Regions from separate parts of the Klebsiella sp. CSG-1 genome, predicted to be linked through region 3. Evidence: predicted binding sites of a transcription regulator. Region 3 holds the regulator's gene; each other region holds the start of a gene.
What was found. The regulator Fur, encoded in region 3, represses iron uptake genes when iron is present. The targets are predictions, from matches to a motif close to ATAATAATGAGAACNACTATCAA.
Positions count from the first base shown of each region.

Region 1: AC007G_RS08505 (Nramp family divalent metal transporter) is a predicted target of Fur. The motif match lies at 2,232-2,254, and genes of this name have one in related genera.
Region 2: exbB (tol-pal system-associated acyl-CoA thioesterase) is a predicted target of Fur. The motif match lies at 1,898-1,920, and genes of this name have one in related genera.
Region 4: sufA (Fe-S cluster assembly scaffold SufA) is a predicted target of Fur. The motif match lies at 1,866-1,888, and genes of this name have one in related genera.

Region 1 is NZ_JBWNLD010000003.1:75,199-79,388, forward strand. Features, by position in the region: gene AC007G_RS08495 (sensor domain-containing phosphodiesterase) at 1-703, shown strand, start outside; gene AC007G_RS08500 (NupC/NupG family nucleoside CNT transporter) at 746-1,948, opposite strand; gene AC007G_RS08505 (Nramp family divalent metal transporter) at 2,295-3,533, shown strand; gene AC007G_RS08510 (DUF2502 domain-containing protein) at 3,583-3,933, opposite strand; gene mgrA (L-glyceraldehyde 3-phosphate reductase) at 4,087-4,190, opposite strand, start outside.
Region 2 is NZ_JBWNLD010000002.1:225,269-229,458, reverse strand. Features, by position in the region: gene mgrA (L-glyceraldehyde 3-phosphate reductase) at 1-4, shown strand, start outside; gene AC007G_RS05625 (TIGR00645 family protein) at 44-538, opposite strand; gene exbD (TonB system transport protein ExbD) at 673-1,098, opposite strand; gene exbB (tol-pal system-associated acyl-CoA thioesterase) at 1,105-1,836, opposite strand; gene metC (cystathionine beta-lyase) at 2,088-3,275, shown strand; gene yghB (DedA family general envelope maintenance protein YghB) at 3,406-4,065, shown strand; gene AC007G_RS05600 (AraC family transcriptional regulator) at 4,127-4,190, opposite strand, start outside.
Region 3 is NZ_JBWNLD010000001.1:316,555-320,744, forward strand. Features, by position in the region: gene ybfF (esterase) at 1-278, shown strand, start outside; gene ybfE (LexA regulated protein) at 412-705, shown strand; gene fldA (flavodoxin FldA) at 855-1,385, shown strand; gene fur (ferric iron uptake transcriptional regulator) at 1,678-2,130, shown strand; gene AC007G_RS01595 (phytanoyl-CoA dioxygenase family protein) at 2,193-3,338, opposite strand; gene AC007G_RS01600 (substrate-binding domain-containing protein) at 3,483-4,190, shown strand, end outside.
Region 4 is NZ_JBWNLD010000009.1:192,277-196,466, reverse strand. Features, by position in the region: gene menI (1,4-dihydroxy-2-naphthoyl-CoA hydrolase) at 1-1, shown strand, start outside; gene AC007G_RS21110 (YegP family protein) at 78-266, opposite strand; gene AC007G_RS21105 (GlsB/YeaQ/YmgE family stress response membrane protein) at 433-681, shown strand; gene AC007G_RS21100 (hypothetical protein) at 844-1,161, opposite strand; gene sufA (Fe-S cluster assembly scaffold SufA) at 1,929-2,306, shown strand; gene sufB (Fe-S cluster assembly protein SufB) at 2,309-3,796, shown strand; gene sufC (Fe-S cluster assembly ATPase SufC) at 3,828-4,190, shown strand, end outside.

The DNA.
Region 1 (4,190 bases), on a different contig from region 3:
GAAGCGGGCGCTGAATGAACGCGATCTTGTGCTGTATGCCCAGCCGATCCAGAATTCGGCCGGCGAGGGGTATCATGAAATCCTGACGCGGATGCGCTGTGGCCAGTCGATGATGACGCCAGACCAGTTTATTCCGCTGATTGTTCAGTTCAACCTGAGCCAGCGTTTTGACATGCTGGTGCTGGAGATGCTTTTCAGCACGCTGCATCAGTACCCGGGGCAACATTTTTCGGTTAATTTGCTGCCTTACACGTTGATGCAAAATGATAGCGCCGCGCAGATTATCGCCTTGTTTAAACGCTATCAGCTGTCGCCGGAGGCCATCACCATCGAGATTACCGAAGAGCAGGCGTTCAGCGATGCGGGAGAAAGTATGCATAACATTGATCTACTGCGGGATTTTGGCTGCGCTATTGCCATTGATGATTTCGGTACGGGTTACGCCAACTACGAACGTCTGAAGCGCCTGCAGGCGGATATCGTAAAGATTGACGGCTGTTTTGTCCGCGATCTCGAGAGCGAGCCGCTGGATGTGATTATGATTAAATCCATTATTGAAGTGGCGAAAGTTAAAAATATGACGGTGGTGGCGGAGTTCGTTGAGACGGAAGAGCAAAAAGAGAAACTGCTGGCATTAGGCGTCGACTATTTGCAGGGATATTTAATCGGCAAGCCGCGGCCGCTCAGTGAGCTGCGGGCGTAAAAAAGCCGGGGCAAGCCCGGCTTTTTTTATCATCTTGTCAGCTTACAGAACCAGTGCGGCGATAGACGCCGAGAGCACGCTCACCAGAGTCGAACCGTAAACCAGCTTCAGACCAAAGCGGGATACCACGTTACCCTGTTCTTCGTTCAGGCCTTTAATCGCCCCGGCAATAATCCCGATAGAGGAGAAGTTGGCGAAGGAGACCAGGAAGATAGAGATAATGCCTTCAGCGCGTGGAGAAAGCGTGCTGGCAATTTTCTGCAGATCCATCATCGCCACAAATTCGTTAGACACCAGTTTAGTGGCCATAATACTGCCCACCTGCAGCGCTTCACCTGCCGGGACGCCCATCACCCAGGCCACCGGATAGAAGATGTAGCCAAGGATCCCCTGGAAGGAGATGCTGTAGCCAAACCAGCCGGTAACGGTAGCGAACAGGGCGTTCAGCGCGGAGATCAAGGCGATGAAACCGATCAGCATTGCAGCAACGATAATGGCAACTTTAAAGCCTGCCAGAATGTATTCACCCAGCATTTCAAAGAAGCTCTGACCTTCATGCAGGTTGGACATCTGCAGGTTTTCTTCGCTTTCTTCGACGCGATACGGGTTAATCAGCGACAGGACAATAAAGGTACTGAACATGTTGAGCACCAGCGCAGCCACGACATATTTAGGCTGCAGCATCGTCATGTAGGCACCGACGATAGACATGGAGACGGTCGACATCGCGGTTGCAGCCATGGTGTACATCCGGTTGCGCGACATTTTGCCCAGAATATCTTTATAGGCGATAAAGTTTTCTGACTGGCCCAGAATCAGGGAACTGACGGCGTTGAATGATTCCAGTTTGCCCATGCCGTTAATCTTGGACAGCACGGTACCAATGGCGCGAATGACCACAGGCAGGATACGAATATGCTGCAAAATACCGATCAGCGCAGAGATAAAGACGATAGGGCAGAGAACTTTCAGGAAGAAGAAAGCCAGGCCTTTGTCATTCATATTGCCGAAAACGAAGTTTGTCCCTTCGTTTGCAAAGCCGAGAAGTTTTTCGAACATCTCGGAGAAGCCTTTCACAAAACCCAGACCGATATCAGAGTTCAGGAAGAACCATGCCAGCAAAACTTCAATGACAAGTAATTGAATAACATAACGAATACGAATTTGGTTACGGTTATGGCTGACCAGAAGGGCCAGTATAGCCACCACTACGATCGCGAGGATAAAATGCAAGACGCGGTCCATATTTGCTCCAAATATGAGGCAGGTTAAATTTCTGTGCACATTCTATGTAACAAGACTAAAGAAAACGAGATCAAATCCACACTATTGCAATGAACTGTGACCAATCACCAAATTAGTGATCAAACATACATTTTTGTTATGTAGCGTAAAGGTTTTAAAAGTTGCTTAGATTGTACTAATCTGTGAACTGGCGAGATGCGAATTCATCAATGCCATTTTTTTCGTTGTTAGCCGCTATCGTTCCCCCCTATCAAAGCAATAATGATCATCTTCCTAAATGAACTTGATAATCATTCGCATTTTGATAACATAAAACATAGCAAAGGCTATATTTCAGAGGCAGAAAATGACTAGCAGTCGCGTTGAGAATAGCAGCGGTCGCGCAGCGCGCAAGATGAAGCTCGCATTGATGGGGCCTGCGTTCATTGCTGCCATTGGATATATCGATCCCGGCAACTTCGCCACCAATATTCAGGCTGGCGCCAGCTTTGGCTACCAGCTGCTGTGGGTGGTGGTATGGGCAAATCTGATGGCGATGCTGATTCAGGTGCTATCGGCAAAGCTCGGTATTGCTACGGGTAAAAACCTGGCGGAACAGATTCGCGATCACTATCCGCGCCCGGTGGTGTGGTTTTACTGGGTGCAGGCGGAAATTATCGCCATGGCTACCGACCTCGCCGAATTTATTGGGGCGGCCATTGGCTTTAAGCTGATTCTTGGCGTGTCGTTACTGCAGGGAGCAATATTAACCGGGATTGCTACCTTCTTAATCCTGATGCTGCAGCGTCGCGGGCAAAAGCCGCTGGAAAAAGCGATCGGTGGTTTACTGCTGTTTGTTGCAGCCGCCTACATTGTAGAGCTGATTTTCTCCCAACCGGCGCTGGCGCCGCTGGCGAAAGGGATGATCGTCCCGAGTTTGCCAAACGGTGAAGCCGTGTTCCTTGCCGCCGGCGTGCTCGGCGCGACGATCATGCCACACGTCATCTATTTACACTCGTCGTTAACGCAGAATCTGCACGACGGTACGCGAAAAGAGCGTTATCACGCCACCCGCTGGGACGTTGCGATAGCGATGACCATTGCCGGGTTTGTTAACCTGGCGATGATGGCCACCGCCGCCGCCGCATTTCACTTTAATGGCCACACGGGGATTGCCGATCTGGATCAGGCATATTTGACGCTGGAACCGCTGTTAAGCCACGCGGCAGCCACCATCTTTGGCCTGAGTCTGGTAGCCGCAGGGTTGTCATCGACGGTGGTGGGAACGCTGGCAGGACAGGTCGTCATGCAGGGCTTTATTCGCTTCCATATTCCGCTGTGGTTTCGTCGTGCGGTAACGATGCTGCCTTCGTTTATTGTCATTATGATGGGACTGGACCCGACGAGAATTCTGGTGATGAGCCAGGTACTGCTGAGTTTTGGGATCGCCCTGGCGCTGGTCCCGCTGCTGATTTTCACCAGTAATTCGCAGCTGATGGGGGATTTGGTCAATACCCTGTGGGTGAAACGGACGGGGTGGGCGATTGTTGGCGTTGTGGTATTGCTCAATGGTTGGCTGCTGGTCGGCACGATCTTCGGGCTGTAATCATGTCGATAGCCATCAAAAAGGGGAGCCATCTGGCTCCCCTTTTTGATTAATGATGGCCATGACCGTGGCCGCGACCGCCGCCTGGTCCGCGACCCCAGCCGCCGCGTCGGTCATCGCGGTCATTCCAGCCTTCGCGATAGCCACGTTCGTAGGCTTTACGTTTATCCCAGCCGCGATGCCAGCCGTTATCGTGATGACGCCAGCGGTTATCGCGCCATTCATAGTGACGACGCCAGTAATCACGGTCGCGCCAGCCGCCACCGTCCCAGTAGTTACCGTAATTATCACGATCGCCTATTTGTAATTTTACAGATGGCAGCAGGGTGATCTCTCCGGCATTTGCAACCAGTGGCGCTGAGGCCAAAAGCACCGCAGCCAGAATCAGTGACCTGAACATACTCTTCTCCTTCACGATCGGGGCCTGAGCACCGGATGATATTGGCGCTCATTGGGCCTGTTAACGTGATATTACGGGGCGGTAAAGCCCCGCAGCATTGGATGAACTCCTAAATCGCGGATAAGAGCACTTTTTGCTAAAGTAAAATTGAGTTTACGCCGCAAGGATGGCGTCAATTGCCGCACACTCTTCGGCGCTGAAATGGCGATTCGCCAGCATACCCACGGCATCATCAAGCTGGGTGGTTTTACTGGCGC
Region 2 (4,190 bases), on a different contig from region 3:
ATAAGTCACCAGCCCGGCGGCTCTGCCCCACCGGGCTGGTGTATCAGTGCTTAACCTTGGTCAGACGATCGAGATAGCCCATCACAAACGCCGACAGCACAAAGGTCAGATGGATAATGACGTACCACATCAGCTTGTTGTCCGGTACGTTTTTCGCGTCCATAAACACCCGCAGCAGATGGATAGAGGAGATGGCGACAATCGACGCCGCCACTTTATTTTTCAGGGAGGTGGCATCCATTTTACCCAGCCAGCTGAGCTTTTCTTTACCTTCATTGATATCCAGCTGGGAGACAAAATTTTCGTAGCCGGAGAACATCACCATCACCAGCAGGCCGCCCACCAGCGTCATATCGACCAGCGACAGCAGCGTCAGAATCAGCTCCGACTCGCCCACGCTAAAGATGTGCGGCAGTACGTGGAAAATCTCCTGAAAAAATTTGATCGACAGCGCAATCAGCCCGAGCGAAAGACCAAAATAAACCGGCGCCAACAACCAGCGTGAGGCATACATAGCATTTTCCAGAAAGCGTTCCATAAGATCCTGTGAGTTAACAAAAAACGTTCGGCATTATATCGCAACCCGCCATGGCGATTGCAACCTCCCGCCGCTGCGTATCAGGCATAAAAAAGGCTGGCGCATGGCCAGCCTGAGGAGCGTCGTCGGGAGGGTTATTTCGCTTTTACGGTTTCTTCACCCACCAGACCAATCTTCAGATAACCCGCCTGGTGCAGGGTATCCATGACCTTCATCATCGTCTCATAATCCACGGTTTTGTCCGCGCGGAAGAAGACGGTGGTGTCTTTCTTCCCTTCAGTCAGCGTATCCAGCGCGCCGATCATGCTCTCTTCTGTAATGGCATCGTTGCCGAGGAACATCGTTTTATCCGCTTTCACCGACAGATAAATCGGCTTTTCCGGACGCGGCTGCGGCTGACTTGAGGAGGCCGGAAGGTTGACCTTCACATCCACGGTCGCCAGCGGCGCCGCCACCATAAAGATGATCAACAGCACCAGCATGACGTCAATAAACGGCGTGACGTTAATGTCATGCATTTCGCCGTTATCATCGAGGTTTTCGTTAAAATGCATTGCCATAAAGCATTAACCTACTCGTAATTTTTGCGCGGTACGGACCGGTTTTACGCCGCTGGCGCTCAGATCCAGGTCACGGCTTTGCAGCAGCAGCACCTGCGCGGCGACATCGCCGAGCGACGCTTTGTAGCTGCCGATCATACGGGCAAAAATGTTATAGATAACCACGGCAGGAATCGCCGCAAACAGGCCGATGGCGGTCGCCAGCAGCGCTTCAGCGATGCCCGGTGCAACTACCGCAAGGTTAGTCGTCTGCGTCTGCGCAATGCCGATAAAGCTGTTCATGATACCCCAGACGGTACCAAACAGGCCGACGAACGGGGAAATCGCCCCGATGGTCGCCAGATAGCCGTTGCCGCGGCCCATATAACGGCCGACGAACGCCACGCGACGCTCAAGGCGGAAACCGGTACGCTCTTTAATCCCTTCGTTATCTTCGACGCCTTCAGAGAGCACCAGCTCGTTCTGCGCTTCGTTGATAAGCTGGGTGCTTAAGCTTTTCGGGTGGAAACTGTTTGCGATATCGCTGGCCTGATCGAGGGAACGAGCATCGCTGAGCTGCTGCTGTTCGCGCTTGAGGCGGCGCTTACTGGAGAGGATTTCAGCACCTTTGCCGAAAAAGATAGCCCAAGTGACTATCGACGCCAAAATCAGGCCAATCATCACGACCTTAACGACAATATCGGCATGATGATACATACCCCAAACGGACAGGTCCGCCTGCATCAAATTATTACCCACGCTGAATCTCCAGGACGTCAATCACAAAATCTGAGCACAATAATATCAAAAAAGCATCGAATTGATAGTGGTTCTCATTAGTATTTACACTGTGCAGCAAATCACGTTTAGATTCCTTGCGCTTACGCAGTAAAAAAGTGGCCGACCGCGGATTTCGCAAAATTTTTGCCCGTATCGGCCATTCCCCGGTACAGCTTGAGTCATTCATGCTAGTTTAGACGTCCAGACGTATAAAACCAGGTAAAAAAAACATGGCTGATAAACATCTTGATACCGCGCTGGTCAATGCCGGGCGCAGTAAAAAATATACTCAGGGCTCGGTCAACAGCGTGATTCAGCGGGCTTCATCGCTGGTGTTCGAGACTGTCGAAGCCAAAAAACACGCCACCCGCAACCGGGCAAAAGGCGAGCTGTTTTACGGCCGTCGCGGGACATTGACCCACTTTTCGCTACAGGAAGCCATGTGCGAACTGGAAGGTGGCGCCGGATGCGCGCTGTTTCCCTGCGGCGCCGCAGCCGTTGCCAATACCATTCTGGCCTTCGTCGAACAGGGCGACCATGTCCTGATGACCAACACCGCGTATGAGCCCAGCCAGGACTTTTGCACTAAAATCCTCGCGAAGCTCGGCGTAACCACCAGCTGGTTCGATCCGCTGATTGGCGCCGATATCGCCCGCCAGATTCAGCCGAACACCCGAGTGGTGTTCCTGGAGTCACCCGGTTCTATCACCATGGAAGTGCACGACGTTCCGGCAATCGTTGCGGCCGTACGCCGCGTTGCCCCGCAGGCGATTATCATGATCGACAACACCTGGGCCGCCGGCGTGCTGTTTAAAGCGCTGGATTTTGGCGTCGATATCTCCATCCAGGCCGGGACGAAATACCTGATAGGCCACTCTGATGCGATGGTCGGCACCGCGGTATCCAACGCGCGCTGTTGGGATCAGCTGCGGGAAAATGCCTACCTGATGGGACAAATGGTCGATGCGGATACCGCCTATATGACCAGCCGCGGCCTGCGCACCCTGGGCGTCCGCCTGCGTCAGCATCACGAAAGCAGCCTGCGTATCGCCGAATGGCTGGCGCAACATCCGCAGGTCGCGCGCGTCAACCACCCTGCGCTACCGGGCAGCAAGGGCCATGAGTTCTGGAAGCGCGATTTTACCGGCAGCAGCGGCCTGTTCTCTTTTGTCCTCAATAAGCGCCTGACCGACGCCGGGCTTGCTGCATATCTCGACAACTTCAGCTTGTTCAGCATGGCCTACTCCTGGGGCGGCTTTGAATCGCTGATTCTGGCTAATCAGCCGGAACAAATCGCCTCAATTCGTCCGGAAGCTGAAGTCGATTTCAGCGGCACGCTGATTCGCGTCCATATCGGTTTAGAAAATGTTGACGATCTGCTGGCGGATTTAGCGGCAGGCTTCTCCCGTATCGTGTAAAGTGACAGCGAGTGGCAACAATAGCGGACGTTCTGCGTAAGGCGGCCGCTGTTGTTGCGCCCGAGATCAAGGTGTTCGGGGCTCTTCAGGAGTACACTAATCAAAAATACGGTACCACTTAGGAAAGTCCATGGTTGTCATTCAAGAGATTGTCGCCGCCCTGTGGCAACATGATTTTGCCGCGCTGGCAAACCCCCAGGTCGTGGGCGTTGTATATCTGGTCATGTTCATGACATTGTTTCTGGAAAACGGTCTGCTACCCGCTTCATTTTTACCCGGGGACAGCCTGCTGCTGCTCGCCGGCGCGCTCATAGCCAAAGGCGTCATGGACTTTGTGCCGACTCTTGCCATCCTTACCGCCGCTGCCAGCCTTGGCTGCTGGCTGAGCTATCTGCAAGGGCGCTGGCTTGGCAATACCGAAACCGTCAAAGGCTGGCTCGCCCATCTGCCGCAGAAGTACCATCAGCGCGCGACCTGTATGTTTGATAAACATGGTCTTCTGGCGCTGCTGGCCGGTCGTTTCCTCGCCTTCGTGCGCACCCTGCTGCCAACGATGGCCGGCATTTCCGGGCTCTCCAACCGCCGCTTTCAGTTCTTCAACTGGCTCAGCGCGCTGCTGTGGGTCGGCGTGGTTACCGGTCTGGGCTATGCGCTCAGCATGATCCCGTTCGTGAAGCGACATGAAGACCAGGTCATGACCTGCCTGATGATTCTGCCAATCGCGCTGCTGGTGGCCGGGCTGGTGGGTACCGTGGTCGTGGTTATCAAGAAAAAATTCTGTAACGCCTGACAGAACCTTCCCGGGAGCGGCGCTGCCCGCCTTCCCGGGAATGAAACCCGGCCCTTCTCCGTCACAGTCCCTGAATCATTCTGATCCGCGCCGCATCTTCTCCCGGCGTCATGCCAAAGTAGCGT
Region 3 (4,190 bases):
TCGTTGATGGCCAGTGGCGCTTCAACGTGCCGGTGTTATGGGATCAATATCCGCACATCGTGGGCTGGCAAACGGTTCCTGCCTGGCCTCATCCAACCCTGTTCATCCCGGGAGGCAACTCCCCCTACGTCACCGATGACTATCGCGATACCCTGCTCGCCCAGTTCCCACAGGCGCGGGCGCACGTCATCGCCGGCGCCGGCCACTGGGTACATGCGGAGAAACCGGAAGCCGTCCTGCGCGCCATTCGTCGCTATCTGACCGCTTTGCAGGCTTAACTGGCTAAAAACTGCCCGACCGCGCTGCAGAATGCCCGCGGTCGTTGGCGCAGCGGTTCGCCTGATGTATTATGGCGCGCTATCTGTGTCGGCTATAGCCCGGCAACTTGTTTCCCCGAAGTCACTCTGAATCATGGCAAAAGAACAAACGGACCGTACGACATTAGATTTGTTCGCAACCGAGCGTCGCCCGGGTAGACCAAAGACCAATCCGCTTTCGCGCGATGAACAACTGCGCATAAATAAACGCAATCAGCTCAAACGCGATAAAGTTCGCGGCCTGAAGCGTGTGGAGTTAAAACTCAACGCTGAAGCGGTTGATGCGCTCAACGAACTGGCGGAAGCTCGCAATATGAACCGCAGCGATTTGATCGAAGAGATGCTGATGAACCAGCTGGCAACCCTGCACAGCCGGGATAAAGCCTGAAAATCCTCAAAAAAACACTTTCATGTAGCAGAGTGTGCAGTCGGGCGTGATTGCTGTTTCCGCGCCCTCTCCTGTTCTGCTATGATTGCCGTTATCTGCGGGCATTACGCCACTACCACATCATTAAGTTTCAAGAGGTTATTTTACTCATGGCAATCATCGGCATCTTTTTTGGCAGCGACACGGGCAACACCGAGAATATTGCAAAAATGATTCAGAAGCAGCTTGGTAAAGATGTTGCTGATGTTCACGACATTGCCAAGAGCAGCAAAGAAGATCTGGAAGCCTACGACATCCTGCTGCTCGGCATTCCGACCTGGTACTACGGTGAAGCTCAGTGCGACTGGGATGACTTTTTCCCGACGCTGGAAGAGGTCGACTTTAACGGTAAACTGGTTGCGCTGTTTGGCTGCGGCGATCAGGAAGACTACGCGGAATACTTCTGTGACGCGCTGGGCACCATCCGCGACATCATTGAACCGCGCGGCGCCACCATCGTTGGCCACTGGCCGACTGCGGGCTATCATTTTGAAGCTTCTAAAGGCCTGGCGGATGACGATCACTTCGTCGGTCTGGCTATCGATGAAGACCGCCAGCCGGAGCTGACCAACGAACGCGTGACTAAGTGGGTTAAGCAGGTCTCTGAAGAGCTGCATCTCGAAGAAATCAAAAACGCCTGATGATTGTGCGGCGTTACCGTTAAATTTCGCCGCATTAATAGATAGAAGCAATCAAACTAATAGCTACAAGTTTTTAACTTTTAATCACATATCTGTACAATGTCCTCTGATTTAACGAGGTCAGGTGACGCAGTTTGTAGCTGGGACCTCGTTTTTGACAGCATACAAGGCCCGATACTTGCAGTTTTCATTTAACGATGGCAGTTCTATAATGAGACGCATTGCATCGGGTGATTCTCTGTATTACTTCCGCTGATGGAAGTAGATCGTTTAGCAACAGGACAGATTCCGCATGACTGACAACAATACCGCATTAAAGAAGGCTGGCCTGAAAGTCACACTTCCACGATTAAAGATCCTGGAAGTCCTGCAGGAACCGGATAACCATCACGTCAGTGCGGAAGATTTATACAAGCGCCTGATCGACATGGGTGAAGAAATTGGTCTCGCTACTGTTTATCGCGTGCTGAACCAGTTTGATGATGCTGGCATTGTGACTCGTCACAACTTCGAAGGCGGTAAATCTGTTTTCGAACTGACCCAGCAGCACCATCACGATCACCTTATTTGCCTCGATTGTGGCAAAGTGATCGAATTCAGCGATGAGTCTATCGAAGCGCGTCAGCGTGAAATCGCCCACCGCCATGGCATCCGTCTGACCAACCACAGCCTGTATCTTTACGGCCACTGTGCGGAAGGCGACTGCCGCGAAGATGAACATGCACACGACGCGCTGGAAAAGTAATTTCCCACCGCGCGGACCGCAAAAAGCCAACCTGACGGTTGGCTTTTTTTATGTGCAAACGCCTACCCTTTTCTGCGCGCGGTATGCTCGTCGAGAGCACGAGTAAACTGTTCCTCATCCCACCGGTTTGCCAGCGCTTCCCGCACCAGAGTCTGTTGGGTTTTCGGGACCATTCCACCTAATGGCGGGTCGGTATCAAGATTGGTGGGGAATGAGTAGCCCCGGGCAGCCACGGCAATCAGCGCCTGAAAATCGCCCGCGCGATATTGTCCGTCCTGAAGCTGGGGATAGATTTTTTTCAACACCAGCTCATGGTTCACATCTTCCATCGGGACGCCGAACGCCGAGGAGATCTGCAAAAGATTAGCGGTGCGAACATGATCAGTCGTCGTGTTGTTCCCGGCGGCATGAAACAACGCCGGGTTAAAAAACAGCCCGTCGCCTTTTTGCAACGGCAACTGAACATAGTGCTGGTTAAAGTAGTCGACGAACTCCGGCTGGCGGTAGGCCATATAGCCGAGCTCATACTGATGCGAAAACGGCAGCAGGCGCGTAGGCCCTGACGCCAGCGGCATATCGCTGTGCGCAACCGCCCCTTGTAACGTCAAATACTGCGACAGAATCTGCGCAGGGATGGGAAACTCGGCAACAAACTCGCCCTGCTGAAAGCCGAGATGATAATCGCGATGGGGCTGCTGCGCTTCGCCGCCAGGGCGTACCTGGTTAACCTGAGCGGTCATTCGCCACGCAGGTCCCAACCACGCCTGACAAATTAACCCAAGCATTTCATTAGCATAGTAGTCGCAGAAGGTCTGCGGGCTACGCTCCGCCAGCTTTTGTAACGCATTCCAGATCCGGCCATTGTTCCCCGCGCGAGAAAAGTGGTCAGCCTGAACCCGGGTGCGAGACTCATCGGCCATGATGGTTTCAAACACCGCCGAAGCGCGGTCGATGACATCCATATCCTGATAAAGCCCGCGTACCACCAGCACGCCGGGACCGTAAGAGAGCCCCTGATGTAGCTCGCTTAATACCGCATGTTTATTGGTCGCCGCGACCTGCGCTAACACGTCATGGTCGTAAATCAGAACTTCCTCAGCGACTTCGCTGACCAGCGGATAGTCTTGTTTGTTCACCTGCTGCTGACAGAAGATGTTGAAATCCTCAACTGAGGCCCGATCGGGTCGGACAAAATATTGCGATGTCATGAGTAGCTCCACGGGGTAAGGGTGCCAGACGGCGGTTATTTTTTTGTTCAACGTCTCGAAAACGAACGTTGTTAAGAAATAACTTAGCAGCTAGACTCCACATCAAGAACCTCAAAAACACCTCATAAAAACCTCATGTGATCGATGGCAAAATTTACCCAAAAGCAGATAGCCGCTCAGTCAGGACTGAGTCTCGCCACGATCGACCGGGCGCTACATCATCGGGGGCAGGTACACCCGCAAACGCTGCATCGCATTCAGCAGGCTCTGGCCGATCTGGAACTGCTGCAAAAGTCCGGGCTCGCCCAGGGAAGAACGATCTATTTCGATGTCATCATGCATACCCCTGAACGCTTTAGCGAGCTGGTCAGGGAGGCGCTCAGCAGCCAGTTAGCCAGCTTTAACCCCTTTCGCATTCAGCTCCGCTTCCACTGTTACGAGGACATCAGCGAGCGAGAGATGAACGCGCTGCTGAAAAAATGCGCGCTCAGCAGCCACGGCGTGATTTTAAAGGCCATGAACTCCCCCTCGCTGGTTTCCACCATCGACGCTTTGCTCAAACGCCGCGTGCCGGTTGTCACCATCGTCACCGACATTCCGTCCAGCGCCCGTCTGCGCTACATCGGCATGGATAATGTTGATGCGGGCAAAGCCGCGGCATTTTTGATGTCAAAGTGGCTGGGCGCCGACAGCACTCAAATCGCCGCCGTCACCGGCAGCAATGATTTCATCGGAGAGCGGGAGCGTATTGCCGGATTTATCTCGGGAATTGAACAGTTTGCCCCGCGCAACAGCATCAATGTCGTCGCCGGCGGACTAGGCATTGACCATCAGATGTACGCCTGTCTGTGC
Region 4 (4,190 bases), on a different contig from region 3:
AGATAGCCACAGCGCGCTGAGATTCTTCTCATCCAAATATAAGGGGGAATATATTTCCCCCTTATATTCAGCAGATTTTATTGTGTTTCATCCTTAATCGTTTCAGTGGGACCATTCTTCTGCACTGAGGCAATTCCTTTTTTCGCCGCTTCCTTCGAGGAATACATTTCACTGGTGGCAATGGTTTCATGGTTATCCGCTTTTAGCAGGAAATACCATGGCTGGGAAACGCTTTTCTCCGATTTTTTAATAACGTAATACCCCATTCTTAACTCCTTTGCGCATTAGCATCGACACCATGATATGTAGACCATCGCGGCTTATACAGCAAGTCATCGGCGCTAAAAATATAATTCATGAATTATTCACGCTACTTATGCTACTATTTTAAGTACGAAATATTTGTGCGTAACGAAGAGGACGGAGTTAACTATGGGTATCATTTCCTGGATCATTTTTGGTCTTATTGCCGGTATTTTGGCTAAGTGGATTATGCCAGGCAAAGACGGCGGCGGGTTTATCGTCACTATCGTTCTGGGGGTCATTGGTGCGGTTGTCGGTGGTTGGATCAGCACGTTTTTTGGCTTCGGCAAGGTCGATGGCTTTAATTTCGGCAGCTTTGTCGTGGCGGTAATCGGTGCATTAGTCGTGCTGTTTATCTACAGAAAGATTAAGAGTTAATATACCGTCATCATACCTGTATCCTCATCGCCGTGGGTGATGAGGATATAGACATTGAGCACTAAAGCAGACGCAAAATAAAAGCTGCCACGTTAACTGGCAGCTTTTTTTATGAGGCTGGTATCAGCCGCTCAAGGCTACCGGTATATGGCCCGGGATAACTCAGGGCATATCGGGAGCGGGAACAACTTCCACGCGCACTTCATAATGTTTAGCGCTACCTGTCGGGATCAGCGCAGTCAGTTTATTAATGGTCTCAGCCGGGTTATCGGTGGCAACCGTTGCAGAGAATAATACCGGTTTTCTCGGCGGGAATGGCGGCAGAGGCATGGGCATTGGACCACGCCCTTGCGGCATCTCCATCACCGGCTGTCCGGCATTATTACCGGCGGGAGCAGGGCCGTCATTTTTATCTGCCGCAAATGCGCTGGCCGCGACAATTGACGCGGTGGCTAACAGAGCAATGATTGTTCCTTTCATCTTCGTTACCTCGTTGGAATGTGGCTGGAATCTTAGAGGCAACGTCATTGACGAACAATCCCACGGCGGGCGAATCCTCCAAAACTCCTCATTTCATAACGAATGTGAAGCTCCGGCGTGGGAAGCAGGGTTTGTGGCTGGCTTAGTTCAGCAGTACGCTCATAACCAGCAGTACCACCATGCACATCGACATAATACTGATATCTATCATCCGGTACGGACAAACTCCAGGTAAGCAGTGCCTCCGACACAGGGTCGAAAACTGTAGGAAATTTAGCCGGGAATTGTACATCAATTTACCAGTAGAGAAAAAACCTTTATTCCTGGTTTTTGTCCGAATTTAACATGATAACCGCTTCGCTTTACCGGATAACAAATAGCCATCCAGAAGGATAGTTATAGATAATGCTAAAGGGGTAGATCGGATAGCGCCTTGCCATCAAACGGTATAAACAACAAGCTATTGATTTGACAGTAAGTGCTACTGATGCTGAATGGACTATTTTCGATTTCAAAAATAGGTATTTCCGATGCACCTTTCCCATTGCCCGTCACACCCGGATAAAAAGCTAAATAACTTATTATTTATCAATATATTAAATTACAAAATAGTCACCTGATAACCTGCAGGTGAGGGTCTATGCTTATAAAAAGCGAGATAAAAGGGTTCGCATGGGGAATATCCCTTCTCCGGCTGGGTTGAAGTGATAATCGTTATCATTAACATGGTCGTATGCCCTTATGGCGCTAACCAATGAGGTAGAGCGATGGAATTAGATACAGGAACCTTCAATCCCGATGAATTTAGCTGGCAGGGTCTGATGATGACCCCCGCGGCAGCCGCCCATATTCGCGACCTGGTGAGTCAACAGCCCGACAAGCAGGGGTTGCGTCTGGGGATTAAAACCAGCGGCTGCGCCGGTTTTGGTTACGTACTCGAGCTGATTGCCGAACCGGCAGAAGACGACCTGCTGTTTGAGCGCGACGGGGCGAAACTCTGGGCGCCTCTGCAGGCGATGCCGTTTATCGACGGGACGGAGCTGGATTATGTTCGGGAAGGATTAAATGAAATCTTTAAGTTTCATAACCCGAAAGCGCAGCACGAATGCGGCTGCGGCGAAAGCTTTGGGGTTCAGGCGGAGTAACTATGTCTCGTAATACTGAAGCAACTGACGATGTCAAAACCTGGTCCGACGGGCCGCTCAATTATAAAGAAGGCTTTTTTACCCGCTTAAAGACCGATGAGCTGGCGAAAGGCATCAACGAAGAGGTGGTGCGCGCCATTTCCGCCCGCCGCAACGAGCCCGAGTGGATGCTCGAGTTCCGGCTAAAGGCGTATCACGCCTGGCTGGAGATGGAAGAACCGCACTGGTTGAAAGCGCACTATGAAAAGCTCAACTACCAGGATTACAGCTATTACTCGGCGCCGTCCTGCGGTAACTGCGATGACACCTGCGCCTCTGAGCCAGGCGCGGTGCAGCAAACCGGCCCCGGCGCCTACCTGACGCAGGAAGTCGAAGAGGCTTTCAACCTGCTGGGCGTACCGGTACGCGAAGGGCGCGAAGTCGCGGTTGACGCGATTTTTGACTCCGTTTCGGTAGCGACAACCTACCGGGAAAAACTGGCGGAGCAGGGGATTATCTTCTGTTCGTTTGGTGAAGCGATCCACGACCACCCGGAGCTGGTGAAGCAATATCTCGGCACCGTGGTGCCGGGGAATGACAACTTTTTTGCCGCCCTGAATGCAGCGGTGGCCTCTGACGGCACCTTTATCTACGTACCAAAAGGGGTGCGCTGCCCGATGGAGCTGTCGACCTATTTCCGCATTAATGCGGAAAAAACCGGCCAGTTCGAACGCACCATTCTGGTGGCCGATGAAGGCAGCTACGTCAGCTATATCGAAGGGTGTTCCGCCCCGGTGCGCGACAGCTACCAGCTGCATGCGGCGGTGGTCGAGGTGATTATTCACAAAGATGCCGAGGTGAAATATTCCACGGTGCAGAACTGGTTCCCCGGAGATAACAACACCGGCGGGATTTTGAACTTCGTCACCAAACGCGCGCTGTGCGAAGGCGAAAATAGCAAGATGTCCTGGACGCAGTCAGAAACGGGGTCGGCCATCACCTGGAAGTATCCGAGCTGCATTCTGCGCGGCGATAACTCCATCGGCGAATTTTTCTCCGTCGCGCTGACCAGCGGGCACCAGCAGGCAGACACCGGCACCAAGATGATCCACATCGGCAAAAACACCCGCTCGACGATTATCTCGAAAGGGATTTCCGCCGGCAAAAGCCAGAACAGCTACCGTGGGCTGGTCAAAATTATGCCGACGGCCACTAACGCGCGTAACTTCACCCAATGTGACTCGATGCTGATTGGACCGGACTGCGGGGCGCATACATTCCCGTACGTGGAGTGTCGCAACGACAGCGCGCAGCTGGAGCACGAAGCCACCACCTCGCGGATCGGCGAAGACCAGTTGTTCTACTGCCTGCAGCGCGGCATCAGCGAAGATAATGCCATCTCGATGATCGTCAACGGCTTCTGTAAAGATGTCTTCTCAGAGCTACCGCTGGAGTTTGCCGTCGAAGCGCAAAAACTGCTGGCTATCAGTCTGGAACACAGCGTCGGCTAAGCACCAGGCTTTACGAATTAAGGGAAATGAGATGTTAAGTATCAAAAACTTGCAGGTCGCCGTTGAAGACAAAGAGATCCTGCGCGGATTGAATCTGGAAATCCGCCCTGGCGAAGTGCACGCCATTATGGGGCCGAACGGCTCCGGCAAAAGCACCCTTTCTGCGACGCTCGCCGGGCGTGAGGACTATGAGGTCGTCGGCGGTAGCGTGGAGTTCAAAGGCAAAGATTTGCTCAGCCTGGCGCCGGAAGACCGCGCCGGTGAAGGCATTTTTATGGCCTTCCAGTACCCGGTGGAGATTCCCGGCGTCAGCAATCAGTTCTTCCTGCAGACTGCGCTTAACTCGGTGCGCGACTATCGCGGCCAGGAAGAGTTAGACCGTTTCGACTTCCAG